One region of the Streptomyces sp. NPDC051173 genome, then DNA from elsewhere that is predicted to be linked to it. Evidence: riboswitches for the same ligand, from Rfam matches in the RefSeq annotation. Region 1 holds a riboswitch; each other region holds the start of a gene.
What was found. A riboswitch is a leader RNA that binds a small molecule or an ion and turns the genes downstream of it on or off. The one in region 1 is predicted to bind cyclic di-AMP.
Positions count from the first base shown of each region.

Region 2: linked by a shared signal. The riboswitch ahead of AB0435_RS06420 (C40 family peptidase) and the one ahead of AB0435_RS18205 (peptidoglycan DD-metalloendopeptidase family protein) in region 1 are both predicted to bind cyclic di-AMP.
Region 3: linked by a shared signal. The riboswitch ahead of AB0435_RS25745 (transglycosylase family protein) and the one ahead of AB0435_RS18205 (peptidoglycan DD-metalloendopeptidase family protein) in region 1 are both predicted to bind cyclic di-AMP.
Region 4: linked by a shared signal. The riboswitch ahead of AB0435_RS11535 (C40 family peptidase) and the one ahead of AB0435_RS18205 (peptidoglycan DD-metalloendopeptidase family protein) in region 1 are both predicted to bind cyclic di-AMP.

Region 1 covers NZ_JBFBBD010000031.1:36,694-40,364, forward strand. Annotated here, with positions in the region: partial or broken gene AB0435_RS18200 (hypothetical protein) at 1-274, opposite strand, end outside; gene AB0435_RS18205 (peptidoglycan DD-metalloendopeptidase family protein) at 378-1,655, opposite strand; cyclic di-AMP (ydaO/yuaA leader) riboswitch at 1,667-1,867, opposite strand; gene AB0435_RS18210 (DEAD/DEAH box helicase) at 2,803-3,671, opposite strand, start outside.
Region 2 covers NZ_JBFBBD010000006.1:143,768-147,438, reverse strand. Annotated here, with positions in the region: gene AB0435_RS06430 (hypothetical protein) at 1-34, shown strand, start outside; gene AB0435_RS06425 (S1 family peptidase) at 521-1,558, shown strand; gene AB0435_RS06420 (C40 family peptidase) at 1,642-2,115, opposite strand; cyclic di-AMP (ydaO/yuaA leader) riboswitch at 2,119-2,296, opposite strand; gene AB0435_RS06415 (glutamate--cysteine ligase) at 2,627-3,671, shown strand, end outside.
Region 3 covers NZ_JBFBBD010000060.1:3,065-6,735, forward strand. Annotated here, with positions in the region: gene eno (phosphopyruvate hydratase) at 1-456, opposite strand, end outside; gene AB0435_RS25745 (transglycosylase family protein) at 935-1,684, opposite strand; cyclic di-AMP (ydaO/yuaA leader) riboswitch at 1,688-1,854, opposite strand; gene AB0435_RS25750 (transglycosylase family protein) at 2,115-3,167, opposite strand; gene AB0435_RS25755 (cytochrome P450) at 3,332-3,671, opposite strand, start outside.
Region 4 covers NZ_JBFBBD010000015.1:19,547-23,217, reverse strand. Annotated here, with positions in the region: gene AB0435_RS11545 (helix-turn-helix transcriptional regulator) at 1-841, opposite strand, end outside; gene AB0435_RS11540 (ATP-binding protein) at 1,083-1,523, shown strand; gene AB0435_RS11535 (C40 family peptidase) at 1,603-2,073, opposite strand; cyclic di-AMP (ydaO/yuaA leader) riboswitch at 2,078-2,275, opposite strand; gene AB0435_RS11530 (urease subunit gamma) at 3,051-3,353, shown strand; gene AB0435_RS11525 (urease subunit beta) at 3,367-3,671, shown strand, end outside; gene AB0435_RS11520 (urease subunit alpha) at 3,671-3,671, shown strand, end outside.

The sequences.
Region 1 (3,671 bases):
GGTCGGAGAAGATCAGCGGGCCGGTGCTGCCGCCGGTCGCCGTGCCGAGCGCGTAGAAGAAGGCGATGACCTTGGCGCGCGTTTCCATCGGAAACGCCTCGGACACCGTGAGGTACGCGCTGCTCGCGCCCGCCGAGGCGAAGAAGAGGACGACGGCCCAGCAGGCGGTGAGGGTGTCGGCGCTCAGCCGCCCGGCGCCGAAGAGCCAGGCCGTGCCGAAGAGGAGCAGGCCGGAGAGCAGACAGGTCGAGGAAATCATGACGCGCCGGCCGACGGCGGTCCGGACGGGCCGGTACGGAGGTGGTGATCGCGGCTGTCACGGCATCCGGGTGCCCTCGTCCGTGACAGATATGCGCGGCAGCCGCCGCGCCCGCGGGCTACGGCTCCAGGCCGCGCTCCCGCAGCCAGGGCAGCGGGTCGACCGGGGCCCCGCCGTCCGGGCGGATCTCCAGGTGGAGGTGCGGGCCGGTGACATTGCCGGTGGCGCCCACGCGGCCGATCACGTCGCCGCTGTTCACCTTGCCCGAGGTGACCACCATCGACGACAGGTGGCAGAACCACACCTCCGTACCGTCGTCCAGCTTCAGCACGATGCGATAGCCGTACGCGCCCGCCCACCCGGCGTGGGTGATCGTGCCGCTGCCGATCGCCTTGACGGGCGTGCCGGTCGGGGCCGCGAAGTCCTCGCCGGTGTGGTTCGCGGACCACATGTTGCCCGCCTGGCCGAAGCCGGCGGTCAGGGTGTACGAGCCGACGGGGAGGGTGTACGCGCCGGGGCTGTGCGCCGCGGGCGTGCGGGGCCCGGTGTCGGTGGGGTCGGCGGCGTCCTCCGCGGCCGCCGGCCGGGACTCGGCCCGCGCCGCCTTCGCCTTCTCGGCCTCGGCCTCCTTCGCCGCCTTTTCCGCCTCAGCCGCTTCCGCTGCCTTCTTCGCCGCTGCCTCGGCCGCCTCGCGCTGCGTCGACTCGCGTGTCTGGTCGTCAGCGGCGTTCTGCTGGTGCTCGGCCTGCTGAAGGATCCGGGCGCGCAGGGCCTCGCCCGCGTTCGTGGTGCCCTGGGCGGCTTCCTCGGTGCTCAGACCGGCCTGGGTGAGCGGCTGCTCGGCGCCGGGCGCGGCGGCCGCGGCCTGCTCCTCGTGCGCCTGACCGCCGCCGAGGAGGGAGCCCACTCCGGCCAGGTCGGGTACCGATATCGGCGCCGCCGGGCGGTCCTGCGCGCTCGCCATGCCGCCCGCGCCGACCGCCGCGATGACCCCGACGCCGAGGACGGCGCCGCTGCGGGCCATCGTGCCGCCGCGCTGCTTGGCGACGCGGTGCCGGCCGCCGCTCCCGGCACGGGCCGGGACGGGGGCGGGGTGCGCGGACTCGTCGGCGGCCGGTTCCGGCGCCGTCGGCTCGGGCACCGCCCACTGGGGAACGGCCGGCCGGGGCGCCACCGCTTGCTGTGCGGCCGGCTGAGGGGTCATCGGCCGAGGTCCGGCGGCGAAGCCCGGCGCGGGAGGAGCGATCGCCGAGTCGCCGCCCCCCATGGCTGCCGTCCCCGGCGCGGGCGCCGCCATATGGGCGGTCATATACGCGGGCACGATCGGGAGTTCGGGTGCGTAGGGCTCGTACGACCCGTACAGAGTGGGGTCGAGGGCAGGCTCGTTGGACGCCACGAGGGCGAACTCCTTTCCTTCCTTCTCGCCTACCGGGTTAGCGGTGGGGGTACCCCCAGGCCCTTCAGGCTCTGGGGGAGGGTTCGGAGCAGGAAGGTCTCCTACGAGCCGGGTGCGGCCCGATTCACCCCAGGGCGGGTGGTTCCCCGGTTCCCAGATGCTGCTGGTGTATCAGGTCTTGCTGTGCCCGCGGGATTCGGCGAAGGCGCACGGCGCCGCCTCTTGCGGCGGTGATGAGGACCGCACGTCGTTATCGAACGTTAATAGACAGACCGCGTGGTTTCCAAGCCGAAAGGCTGAATCGACCGGCTCCTTGGTCAGGACTTGGCGAGGAGACCGACTTCTTAATGTGGTTCTTATTCCGACGGAATGCGGAACGATCAAGATCCACTACTGCGCGTACGGACGGATTTCTGTGCCGCGCGTCTCTCGGCTCCGCCGGTCAACGGCCGTACGGACAGCTGGCCGTGCCGGCGCGGCGTACCGGAAACGCCGTCGGTCCGGCGGGGGCGTCCGCCGCCGGACCGGGGCGGGTCGGGTCGCGAGCAGGGCCTGTCGCCCGGCCGCGTGGGGGCGCTGCCTCAGCCCCTCGACGTGCGGGTCCGTTGCCGCCTGCGGCGGGAGCGGCCTGCGGCCGCGTCCTCAAACGCCGGACGGGCTGGTTTGTTCCCCAGCCCCGCCCCTTCCCGAAACTGGGGGCAAGCCCCCAGACCCCCGCAACGTTGCGCGCTCCGGAACTGGGGCTGCGCCCCAGACTCCAGCAACACGCTTCGCGCGTTGTCCTCAAACGCCGGACGGGCTGAAAGAAAAAGACGGGCGCGCCCGGAACGGCAACGAGCACCCCGGGCGGGCTGAAAGGGAAGACCGGCGCACCCCCACCGGCCCTGATGTCGCCCACCGGCGGGAGGGGGTGGGGCTGGAGGGTGGGGTTCTGGAACGCGGTGCGACTTCAGGGCACCCAATACGCATGACGGTGCCCGCACCGCGTTCCAGGTCCCCAGCCCGGAAGACCCACCCCCGGCACCCACCACAAACCAGCCCGGCCGGCGATTGAGGCCGCCGCCCGCAGGGCGCTCCCACAGGGCGCAGCACTCCCCCCGGCGGCAACCCACCCGCGCAAGGCAACGCCGAGCAAACCGGCAACCGGTCAGACCTTCGGCGCCCGCCGAGAGCCCCCGCCGCCACCGCCACGGCGAACCGCATTGCCCGGACGCGTACCGCCCGAACGGCGGGACGCCCCGCCACCCTGGCCCTGCCCCGTGCCGCTGCCGAAGCCGCGGTAACCGCCGCCACCGCCACCGCCACCACCGTTGCCCGTGCCGGGCTCCGTACGCGTACGGCCGCGGCCCCCGGAACCCGAGCCGCGCGAGCGGGACGGCTTCTTCGCGCCCTGCTGCCCCTGCGGCTGCGCGGCGGCCGGAGGCGCTATGACCACCGCGACACCGCTGGGCTCACGCGCACCGGTGATCCGCTCCAGCTCGGGGTCGCGGGGGTGCGTCTTGACGACGTTGGGGGTGATCTTCGCCGTGGCCATCATGCGGGTCATCTCGCGCCGCTGCTCGGGCAGGACGAGGGTGACGACGGTGCCGGACTCGCCCGCGCGGGCCGTGCGGCCGCCGCGGTGCAGGTAGTCCTTGTGGTCCATCGGCGGGTCGATGTTCACGACGAGGTCGAGGCCGTCGATGTGGATGCCGCGGGCGGCGACGTTGGTGGCGATCAGCGCGGTGACCTGGTCCGTACGGAACAGCTCCAGCGTGCGGTTGCGCTGCGGCTGGCTCTTGCCGCCGTGCAGCGCCCCGGCGCGCACACCCTCGGAGAGCAGCTTCTTCACCAGGCGGTCGGCGCCGCGCTTGGTGTCCACGAACATGATCACGCGGCCTTCGCGGGCCGCGATCCGGGTGACGGCGTCCTTCTTGTCCGCGTCGGTGACGAAGAGCAGGTGGTGCTCCATCGTGGAGACCGCGCCGACCGAGGCGTCGACGGAGTGCGTCACCGGGTCGGAGAGGAAGCGGCGCA
Region 2 (3,671 bases), on a different contig from region 1:
GATCCGCCCGACGCACACGACGGGCGCGCAGTAGGACGCGACCCCGGACAGCGCTCCGCAGGCGCGGGCCCCCGACCACGTTCGCGGTCGGGGGCCTGTTGCCGTCCGCGCACACCGGGCACCCGTTAAAGGTGTGCAAAGAAACCTTCGCTCCACCCCCCGAGGGAACGAATACCGGACAGCCGCGCCCCTTCCTGTCCGCTCACCGCCCCTCGCCCATCCGCGCCTGTCACGGGCGTTCACGAGAACGGCTCGCGGTACGCGTGTGACGCAAGAGACTTGCCGACGCACCGCTCGTACGACCGAATGTCGCTCTTGAACGTTCACATGGACGATCCGATACTCCGAGAATTGACATGGACGCGACTAGCGTCTCCCGGTCGGCTCCGGGCGGCGCATCGGCCGTCACGCCTCTGTCACTACGTCACATTCACCCTCCGTGCCCGGACATCGGCCCCATCGGGCACCCCCCACAGGAGGTCTCGTGAAACGTCCTCGCATATCGGCACGCCGCTCCGCCATGGCCGGCTCGGCCGCCGCCGTCCTCGCGGCCGCCGCGCTCGCCCTGCCCAGCGCCCACGCCATGTCCGCCCCGGCGCCCGACGCGGCCTCCGCCGAGCAGGCCGCGGGCCTCGCCCAGCGGATCGCGGCCGAGCTCCCGGCGGACACCGCGGGCTCGTACTACGACGCCACCACCCACCGGCTCGTCGTCGACGTGCTCGACGCGGCGACCGCGGCGAAGGTGCGGGCCGCGGGCGCCGAGGCCAGGCAGGTCCGGCACTCGGCGGCCGAACTCGACTCGGCCAGAGGCACCCTCAAGGCCCAGGCGTCCATCCCGGGCACCGCCTGGTCGGTCGACCCCAGGACCAACAAGGTCGTCGTCACCGCCGACAGCACGGTGCGCGGGGAGCGGCTGAGCAAGCTCGACAAGGTCGTCGCGAGCCTGGGGGACAAGGCCACGCTCAGAAGGACGGCGGGCACCTTCCGGCCGCTCATCGCCGGCGGCGACGCCATCTGGGGCAGCGGCGTGCGCTGTTCGCTCGGCTTCAACGTCAGCAAGGACGGGCAGCCGTACTTCCTGACGGCGGGGCACTGCGGCAACGCCTCGGCCGAGTGGTCCGACTCGCAGGGCGGCGCCCAGGCCGGCACCACGGAGAGCTCGACCTTCCCCGGCCACGACTACGCCCTGGTGCGCTACACCGGCTCCTCCGACCACACCAGCGCGGTGGACCTCTACAACGGCAGCCAGCAGAACATCAGCCGGGCCGGTGAGGCGACGGTCGGCGAGCAGGTGCAGCGCAGCGGCAGCACCAGCGGCCTGCACGGCGGCCAGGTCACCGGCCTCAACGCGACCGTCAACTACCAGGAGGGACAGGTCGACGGCCTGATCGACACCAGCGTGTGCGCCGAGCCGGGCGACAGCGGCGGCGCCCTCTTCGACAACGACACGGCACTGGGCCTCACCTCGGGCGGCAGCGGGGACTGCTCCTCCGGTGGCGAGACCTTCTTCCAGCCGGTTCCCGCGGCCCTGCAGGCGCTCGGGGCACAGCTGCCCTGACGCTCCACCGCACGGCCGCTCCGGCACACGGCCCCCGTGCGCGCCTCACGGCGCCGGGGGCCGTCTCCCGTGGTGCGCCGGGGTCAGTTGACGCGGCCGTACCAGACGCTGTTGCTCCAGATCTTCTCCAGCCGGACGGACGCGCCGGGCTTGGGCGAGTGCCAGATCTTGTTGTCCCCGGCGTAGATGCCCACGTGGTAGACGTTGCTGCCGGAGTGGAAGAAGACCAGGTCACCGGTCTGACGGGAGCCGGCGGAGAGGTGCCGGGTCTTGTTGTACTGGTCCTGCGCGGTGCGCGGCAGGTTCTTGCCGACCTTCTTGAACGAGTAGAGCGTCAGGCCCGAGCAGTCGAAGCGGCTGGGGCCCGCGGCGCCGTACTGATAGGGCGAGCCCTTCTTGGAGGCGGCGACCTTCAGCGCGGCCTGGCCCGGGGTCGCCGCCTGGGCGTCGGCCGCCACTCCGGGCAGCAGCATCGAGGCGGTGACGGTGGCGGCGGTGAGGACGGTCGCGGCGCCGGCCCGGGACACGAGCGTGGATATGCCGGGGAACGCAGACATGTCAAACCCTTCGTCATCCGCCTGCGAAAGATGACCTGTCGGGTTCGGGCTGTCGAAGTCGCCCGGCCACATCCGTGGCTTCACCCCAAGGACCACCGCCATCGTGGTCCGCCGTACCTGGGTCTCCCGCTCCTGCCGATCCAGTCGGTCTGCTCCGCACCCGGAACGGCGGCAGGACTCGGCGTCCGCCCGGGGTGCCCGTCTCGGTGACGGGATCTTGTGTTCGAGTGACGATCCTGCATCACGAAGTCCCGGAAACCGGAGCCGGAACGGCTTTCTGTGAACTTCTTCACTTCACGTCATTCATGGAACCGGGGCGCATTTACGGCGCACGGAAATCAGGCAACTCCTTTTGGCTCTTGGGAGTTGAGGTAATCCGGAGACTGAAATCCGGTCACCCGGCTCCGTTCCGCGGCCGGTACGCGCGGGAGGGCGGACGTCTTTGCGTCAGAAACACGCGACCGCGGGGAGCGCGCGGTTCACCGCGACAGCGCGAGGGTAGCCCTACGGCATGCTCACCCTAGGGATCGAGGAGGAGTATCTTCTGCTCGACCCGGCCACCGCACTGCCCGTTCCGAAGGCGGAGCAGGTCTGCGCAGCGGTGGACCTGGAGCCGGTCGTGCACGAGCGGGAGATTCAGGCGGAGTTGTTGCAGGCCCAGGTGGAAGTGGCCACTCCGGTCTGCGCCGACCTCGCGGAGGCGAGCGGGCACCTGCTGCGGCTGCGCCACGCCGTGAGCTCCGCCGCCAAGCGGAGCGGCTGCCGGATCGCTGCGTCCGGCACGTCACCCCGCGCGGGCCTGGTGCCCGTACCCGTCACCCGGCACCCGCGCTATCTGGCGATGCGCGGCCGGGCGGCCCAACTGGTCGACGAACAGCTGGTCAACGGGATGCACGTGCATGTCGCCATCCCCGACCGGGAGATGGGCGTCGCCGTACTCAACCGCGTCCGCCCCTGGCTGCCGGTGCTGGTGGCCATGGCGGCCAACTCACCGATGTGGCACGGCCACGACACCGGCTTCGCCAGTTGGCGCACCGTGGTCTACAGCCGCTGGCCCGTCAGCGGGCCGCCCCCGCACTTCACCGATCTCGCCGACTACGAGGAGCGTATCCAGGCGCTCTTCGTCGCCGGGGCGATCAGCGACCGGGGGCAGCTGTACTGGCAGGCCAGGCTGTCCGACCGCTATCCCACGATCGAGGTGCGCTGCCTGGACGTCCAGCTGCGCGCCGACGAGGCCGTGATGCTCGCCGGGATCGTGCGCGGCATGGTGGCGACCGCCATCCGCGACGAGAAGAGCGGCCGCCGGACGGCGTACTGCCCGCCGGAGCTGCTCAGCGCCTCGAACTGGCACGCCGCCCGGCACGGCCTTGAGGACATGCTCGTCGACCCCGAGGGCAAGCGCCGCGGCGCCGAGGAGGTCGTCCACGCCCTGCTCGGGCACATCGGGCAGGCGCTGGAGGAGGCCGGTGACCTCCACCAGGTGAGCTCACTGGTCCACCGGCTGCTGCGGCGGGGCACCCCGGCGGACCGGCAGCGCCGGGTGCTGGCGGCGGACG
Region 3 (3,671 bases), on a different contig from region 1:
ACCGTTGAGGATGTTCATCATCGGAACGGGCAGCAGGTGCGCGTTCGGGCCGCCCAGGTAGCGGAACAGCGGCAGGTCGGAGGCCTCGGACGCGGCGTGCGCCACGGCGAGGGAGACGCCGAGGATGGCGTTGGCGCCGAGCGAGCCCTTGTTCTCGGTGGCGTCCAGGTCGAACATGGCCTGGTCGATCAGGCGCTGCTCGGTGGCGTCGTAGCCGACGAGCTCCGGGCCGATCTGCTCGATGACGGCCAGCACGGCCTTCTCGACGCCCTTGCCGAGGTAACGGTTCTTGTCACCGTCACGGAGCTCGATGGCCTCGAAGGCACCGGTCGAGGCACCGGACGGCACGGCGGCACGGCCCGTGGAGCCGTCGTCGAGGCCGACCTCGACCTCGACCGTGGGGTTGCCTCGCGAGTCGAGGATCTCGCGAGCTACGACGACGTCGATGGACGGCACGAGGGTCTCCTTCGTGTGTGTCTGGAGTTCTGCGAGCACGAGCCTAACGGGCGGCGGGGGCTCACCCTGCCGTCGGGACGCCCCACGGCCGGAAATTTGGAGCAAGTGGCGAGGTAATGGGGCGAATGGTGTTCGCTGAGCGATGAAGTGGGCCGGGCTTGGGTGCGGGTTTGCTTTTCCGCCTGCGGCGGGCTCGTTCCCCACCCCGCCCCTTCCCGAACTGGGGCGCGTGCCCCAGACCCCCGGCTACCGGTCTGTTGCCGCCTGCGGCGGGAGCGGCCTGCGGCCACGTCCTCAAACGCCGGACGGGCTGAATCGTGCGGACCGTAGCGAAGCGTGCTTCGGGGGTCTGGGGGCCCGGGGGCCGAGCCCGCGGAAAGACAGAGCCCCGCTCCGGCGCGGCTCGGGGTTCGCGTCGGAGCGGGGCGGTGTCGCCGTGCGCGGTACGGGTGCGGCGTGAGCCACCGCACCCACCGGATCAGCTGAGGTGCAGCTGCTGGCCCGGGAAGATCAGGTCCGCGTTGTCGACGACGTCCTTGTTGAGGTCGTAGAGCTTCTCCCAGCCACCCTTGACCTTGTTGGCGTCGGCGATCTTGCCGAGGGTGTCGCCTTCCTTGACCTCGTACTCGCCGTCGCCCTTCTGCACGGGCTTCGGGGCGGCGTGCTTCGGCGCGGTCTGCTTCGGGGCCGGGGCGGCCTCGGACTCGTCCTCGTCGGAGCTCTGCGCCTGCGGAGCGGCGTGCTTCGGGGCGGTCTTCTTCGGCGCGGCCTGGCGCTCGCTGCGGTCGGCGTGCGACTTGGTGGAGGTGCCGTGCGAGGCGGAGGACGAGTCGTCGGAGGTGTCGACGTCGGCCTTCGCGCCACCGGAGCTCAGGTTGCCCGCGCCGGCACAGCCCCAGGCACCGGGGCCCTGCATGGCGAGGAGCTTCTCGGCGACGGCGATCTGCTGGGACTTGCTGGCGTGGTCGGCTCGGTCGGCGTAGCTCTGACCGCCGGCGGCGTTCCAGGAGGACTGCGAGAACTGCAGGCCGCCGTAGTAGCCGTTGCCGGTGTTGATGGACCAGTTACCGCCGGACTCGCACTGGGCGACCTTGTCCCAGGTGGAGACGGAGGCGGCGTTCGCGGAGGTCGCGATCATCAGCGGGGCCGCGACCGCGGCGCCGGTGACACCGGCGAGCGTGACGATGCGGACGGCCTTGGACGGACGACGGTGCTTGCCCTTGGACATGAGTCGTTTCCTCACCGACGCCTACGAGGTGAGCTGTCGGGTTCGGGCTGTGAGTTCGCCCGGCCTCGTGTGCGAGCACACTCGGCTTCACCCCAAGCCGTCCCGGTCCCAGCGGACCGTTCCGGCGCCTACCTTGGTTCCCCCGCTCCTGCCTACGGCGCTTGCGCGACGACTCCGCCGGTCGCCGGCAGGATTCGGCGTGGCGACCGTGGTGCTCGCGGTGGCGAGCGGTCATGACGGTAAGCACTCCGGGCCGACGGGTTCAAACCCCTCTTTCCAGCCACAGTTGCCTCTTGTTACCCATAGAAACCTGACATTTCCGCAGGTGGGAGCGGGTGTGCCAAGTTTTGGAGGGGACCGTTCCGCGGAACTTCAACGAGACCCATGTCTCACTTTCGACTGGAACGGACATTCCCCCCGAACTGTCGGGCTATTTGCCGACCTCAAGCCGCTGACCAGGAAGGATCAGATCGGGATCGGAACCGACAACTTTCTCGTTGCGCTGGTACAGCGATTGCCATCCACCGTTAACGGAGTGAGCCTCCGCGATGACTGACAGATTGTCACCGGGCCGCACCGTGTAGTCCCCGGCGGCGGGCTTGTCCGTACGGGCGTCGCCACCGCCGCGCGAGGCACGGCCCTCGTCGCCCGAACGCGGCGGCTCGGCACGGTGCTTGCCCGAGCCCGAACCGGAACCCTGGCCGGAACCCTGACCGGAGCCGGTCTCCGGGCTGTCGGTGGACGGCGCGTGCGGGGACGCGGAGTCCGCGGGCGCCGGTGTGCCGGTGGACGGGTCGGCGGGCTTCTGCGTGGACGGCGCGCCCGACGTGGGGATTTCGGTGGGGTCGCCCGTGGGTCCGGTTGTCGGGCCGGTCGTGGGACTGTTCGCCGGGCCGCTCGTGGGGCCGCTCGGGTCCTTGCGGTGCTTGCCGCCTTCGGGCTTCCCGTCCCTGTCGCCCGCGGAGGGCGAAGGGGTCCCGGGAGAAGGCTTCGCGTCCGGGTTTGCCGACGGTGAGGCCGGGGCAGCCGGGGAAGCGGTGGAGTCCGACGGCGCGGAGCCGCCCGTCGCGGGTGCGGAGGGAGTGCGCTCCGGTGCACGCGGCGCGGGCGCGTCGTCCGTCGGCGCCTTGGTGCTGCCGGGGGTCACTTCCGGAGCCTTGCCGTCCTTGGCGAGGCCCGCGGCGGAGCCGCACGCCTGCCAGGGGCTCGCGCCGGCGTTCAGGACCTGCTCGGCGACGGCGATCTGCTGCTGCCGGCTGGCGAGGTCGGGGCGCGGCGCGTACGCGCGGCCCCCGTACTGCTCCCACAGCTCCTGGGTCATCTGCAGACCGCCGTAGGAGCCGTTGCCGGAGTTGGTGCTCCACGTCCCGCCGCTCTCGCACTGGGCGACGCGGTCCCACGTGGGGGCGTCGGCGGCGTTGGCGCCGGTGGCCGCGAGCAGCGGCATGGCGAGGGCGGACCCCGTCACCCCCGCTGCGACCACGACGGCGGGTACCTGACGGGGGCGACGATGTCGACCGTTCCCGGAGCGCATGCGATGGCCTCTCGTGTGACGGCGAATATGGTGGTCGAACATAGCCACCGGCCCCACGAGTCACAAGCCGGTGTAGCGCAGGTCACGCGGTGGTCACGACAGTTGACGCAGGGTCACCCGGCGCGTGTCTCGAACTCGACCGGCAGCGTGCGCAGTCCGCGCATGATGAGCCCGCCGCGCCACCGCAACTCCTCAGGATCGACAGAAAGCCGCAGGTCAGGGAGGCGCCGCAGCAGTGTCGCGAGCGCGGTCCTGCCCTCCAGCCGGGCCAGCGGGGCGCCCAGGCAGTAGTGGATTCCGTGCCCGTATCCGAGGTGCTGGTTGTCGGACCGGGAGAGGTCGAGGGTGTCGGGCTCGGCGAACCGTTCCGGGTCCCGGTCGGCGGCCGCGAGGACCACGAGCACGGGGTCCCCCTCGGCGATGCGCTGACCGCCGATCGTCAGCTCCTGCTTG
Region 4 (3,671 bases), on a different contig from region 1:
AATCCAGCGAGTTCTCGTGCGAGAGGGCGTGCGCCCGCAGCGTGGTGAATGCCTCGGCGTACGCCCGGAGGTCTTCTTTCCGCTCGAGGTAGAGGCTACTCGTCAAATGGTCGAGAACAACCACGTCCAGATCAGCAATGCGCGGAAATGAGAAAATAACAAAAGGCCCGGTGATGCCAATATGGCCGCTCCTGGAGAACGGCAGTACATGCAGCCGCACATGACGCTGCGCACCCGTTTCCACCAGATGCCTCAACTGCCCGGCCATGACCTCCCGTCCACCGACCTGGTGGCGGAGCACAGCCTCGTCCAGCACGGCACACAACTCCAGCGGACTGTCGCCGCCCAGCACCGACTGCCGTGCCATGCGCACCCGTACCAGCTTCTCCACCTGTTCCGGCGGCGGGTCGTTGAGCGCCGCACGGGTCACCGCACGGGCATAAGCAGGAGTCTGGAGGAGGCCCGGCACGACCGTCGTCTCCAGGGTGCGTAACCGTGACGCCTCCGATTCCAGGCTGATGAAGTCGAGATACGCCGGGGGCAGCAGATTGCGGTAGGCGTACCACCAGCCCCGGCGGGCGCCCTCCGCATCGGCGGTGCCCGCGCCGCACAGTGCTCCCAGCAGCGCGCGCAGTTCGGGGTCCGACACACCGTAGGCGTCCAGCAGCAGCGCGACGTCCGAGGACTTCACGCCACTGCTGCCCGTCTCGATGCGGCTGACCTTCGACTGGTGCCAGCCCACCGCGTGCGCGGCCTCCAGGCTGGTCAGTCCGGCGAGTTCGCGCTGGCGGCGCAGCTCGCCACCGAGTTTGCGGCGGCGCACCGCGGGTCCGTTTCGCATAGCCCTGCCTCCGCCTGTGATGAACATGGTGTTTCTTGTCAATAGACCACTGTGCCGCCGGAATCCGGTCGCTCGTCGTAGAGTTCACCGCTTCGAGCGACAGATATATGCAGATACTGGGGGATCGCCCGCATCACCCCCATTTCCGGTGGCAGGCTGTCGGACAGAGCCGTCCGGAAGCGCTCTCGACTTCACGACGCATTGCGTCGGAGTCCGCTCCCGGCGGGAAAGGGACAGCGCCATGGCAGATCATCAAGAAGCCACCGTCACCCTGCCGAGCGCCCCCGCCTCGGTCTCCACCGCACGCCGCTATGTGGCCGGCGTGCTCGCGGACTGGGGGCTGCCGGGCGGCACGGAAGCCGCCGAGACCATCCGGCTGATCGTCTCCGAGCTCGCCACCAACGCCGTGCAGCACACCCGCGGCCAGTCGCCCACCTTCACCGTCGAGGTCCGGCTCGAACTCGACCGGCAGCTGCGGATCGGGGTCACCGACAGCCACCCGCGCTTCCCCCGCAGACTGCCCGCCGCCGTCCAGCAGGACAACGGGCGGGGCCTGGTCATCATCCGCTGCCTCACCGCGGAGCGCGGGGGAAGGGTCTTCTTCACCCCGAACCCGGACGGCGGCAAGACCGTGTGGATCTCGATGCCCTGGACCGTGCCCGCCCTCAGCGCCGAACGGTGAGGGCGGGGCCGGGGCCCCGCACGGCGTGCGGGGCCCCGGTGCGGCGTCGCGGCCGCCTTTCGCTGTGTGTGCCGGCGGGTCAGTCCACCCGGCCGTAGCGGACGTTGTTCGTCCAGATCCGCTCCAGGCGGACCACCGCACCCGTCTTGGGCGCGTGCCAGATCCTGCCGTCGCCCGCGTATATCCCGACGTGGTAGATGCCCTGGCCGGAGACGAAGAACACCAGGTCGCCGGCTTCGCGGGCGGCGCGGGGGATGTGGGTGGTCCGGTTGTACTGCTCGGCGGCGGTGCGGGGCAGGCTCTTCCCGGCCCGCTTGAAGGAGTAGAGGGTCAGGCCCGAGCAGTCGAAGCGGTAAGGGCCGGTCGCGCCCCACTGATAGGGGGAACCCTGTTTCGAGGCCGCGATGTGCAGTGCGTTGGTGGCGACGGTCGATGCCTCGGCTCCCGTCGCGCCGCCCGGCACCAGCACCGTGGCGCCGACGGCGGCGAGCGTGAGCGCGGAGGCCGCGCCGGCCCTGGACATCATTGACGGACGTTTGTGCGCGCCCATGTGCCAACCCTTCGTCAGCCGCCTGTGAAGGATGACCTGTCGGGTTCGGGCAGGCGAAGATGCCCGGCCGTGTCAACGGCTTCACCCCAAGGGCCGACCGCACTACTCTTGGTCGTCCCACCGTGCTCGGGTCCTCCATCCCCACCGGTGCGTTCGGTCGACCCGGCATCCAGACAGCGGCGGGGTTCGGCGTCCGCCTGGACCGCCCCGCCGGGATGGCGGGGTCTTGTCGTCGACCGGATCTTGGCGCAGCCCAGGTACGGATTCCGAGCGGAACCAGAGGTATGTGAGGCTGCTCACTCCCGGGCAATTCCGCTGGACACGACGGGGATTGTCCGTTTCGGCGAACCCCTGTTGAGCCCCTGGCCTGGGGGCCCGCGGCACCGCTCCGGCGCGGCGTGCTCGCCCGGTTGAAATCGATCACCGCGCGTCGTCTACGACACCGTCCGGCGTCTGGGGGAGCGGTGTTTATTCGCCCGCCGACCCGTGATCCATGGGCGCGGGCGGGAGTGCGAGCGGGACCGCGCCCCGACGCGCCCGTCGCGCCCCGGCCCGGACCGGCACCGGGCGCGCCAGGCTGCTCCCGGGCAACTCCCGCCCACCGCCCTCGAACGCGGCTGCGAGGGCTTCGCGCGGTCCCGCGCGGGCGACGCGCGCGGTCTGCGGCGCCCGTAGCCCGTCGTACGTGTCATGAGGGTGCGGCGGAGTGATCCGGCCCAGAAGATCCAGTAGATGCAGACGGCAGCGGCACGCGGTCCCGGCCCGGATCGCCGGATCCGTCCCTCCGGCCTCTCCGGTCCCGTGCGACCCCTCTGGCCATGGATGCGCAAAGAGTCAGTTAACGCGTTGGAAAACCTTCCGCTCTAATCTGCAATCCCTGGCTGTCCGATGAAGAACCCCAGGTCAAAGGTTGTAGAACTCTTGTGTGCCCCCGTTGGGTTCCGCTAGGGGGACTGGTTCGTCAGTGAGGTGGACGCATGCAACTCTCCCCGCATGAGCAGGAACGCCTGCTTCTCCATGTGGCCGCCGACGTAGCCGAGAAGCGCCGGGCCCGTGGGGTGCTGCTCAACCACCCCGAGGCGGTGGCCCTGATCACCGTGCACGTCCTCGAAGGCGCCCGCGACGGCCGGACCGTCGCCGAGCTGATGTCCTCCGGGCGCAAGGTGCTCGGCCGCGCCGAAGTGATGAGCGGCATACCCGAGATGATCCACGAGGTCCAGGTGGAGGCCACCTTCCCGGACGGCACCAAGCTCGTCACCGTGCACGAGCCCATCGGCTGAAGGGAAGACCGCCATGATTCCCGGAGAGTTCCTGCTCGCCGACGCCCCCGTCCCCCTCAACCAGGGGCTCCACCGCACCCGCCTCACCGTGCTCAACGCCGCCGACCGGCCCGTGCAGGTCGGCTCGCACTACCACTTCGCCGAGGCCAACCCCGGCCTCGACTTCGACCGCGCCGCCGCCCGCGGCAAGCGGCTCGACATCGCCGCCGGCACCGCCGTGCGCTTCGAGCCCGGCATCCCCGTCGAGGTCGGCCTGGTGCCGATCGCCGGCAAGCGCGTCGTCGAGGGGCTGCGCGGCGAGTGCGGGGGACCGCTCGA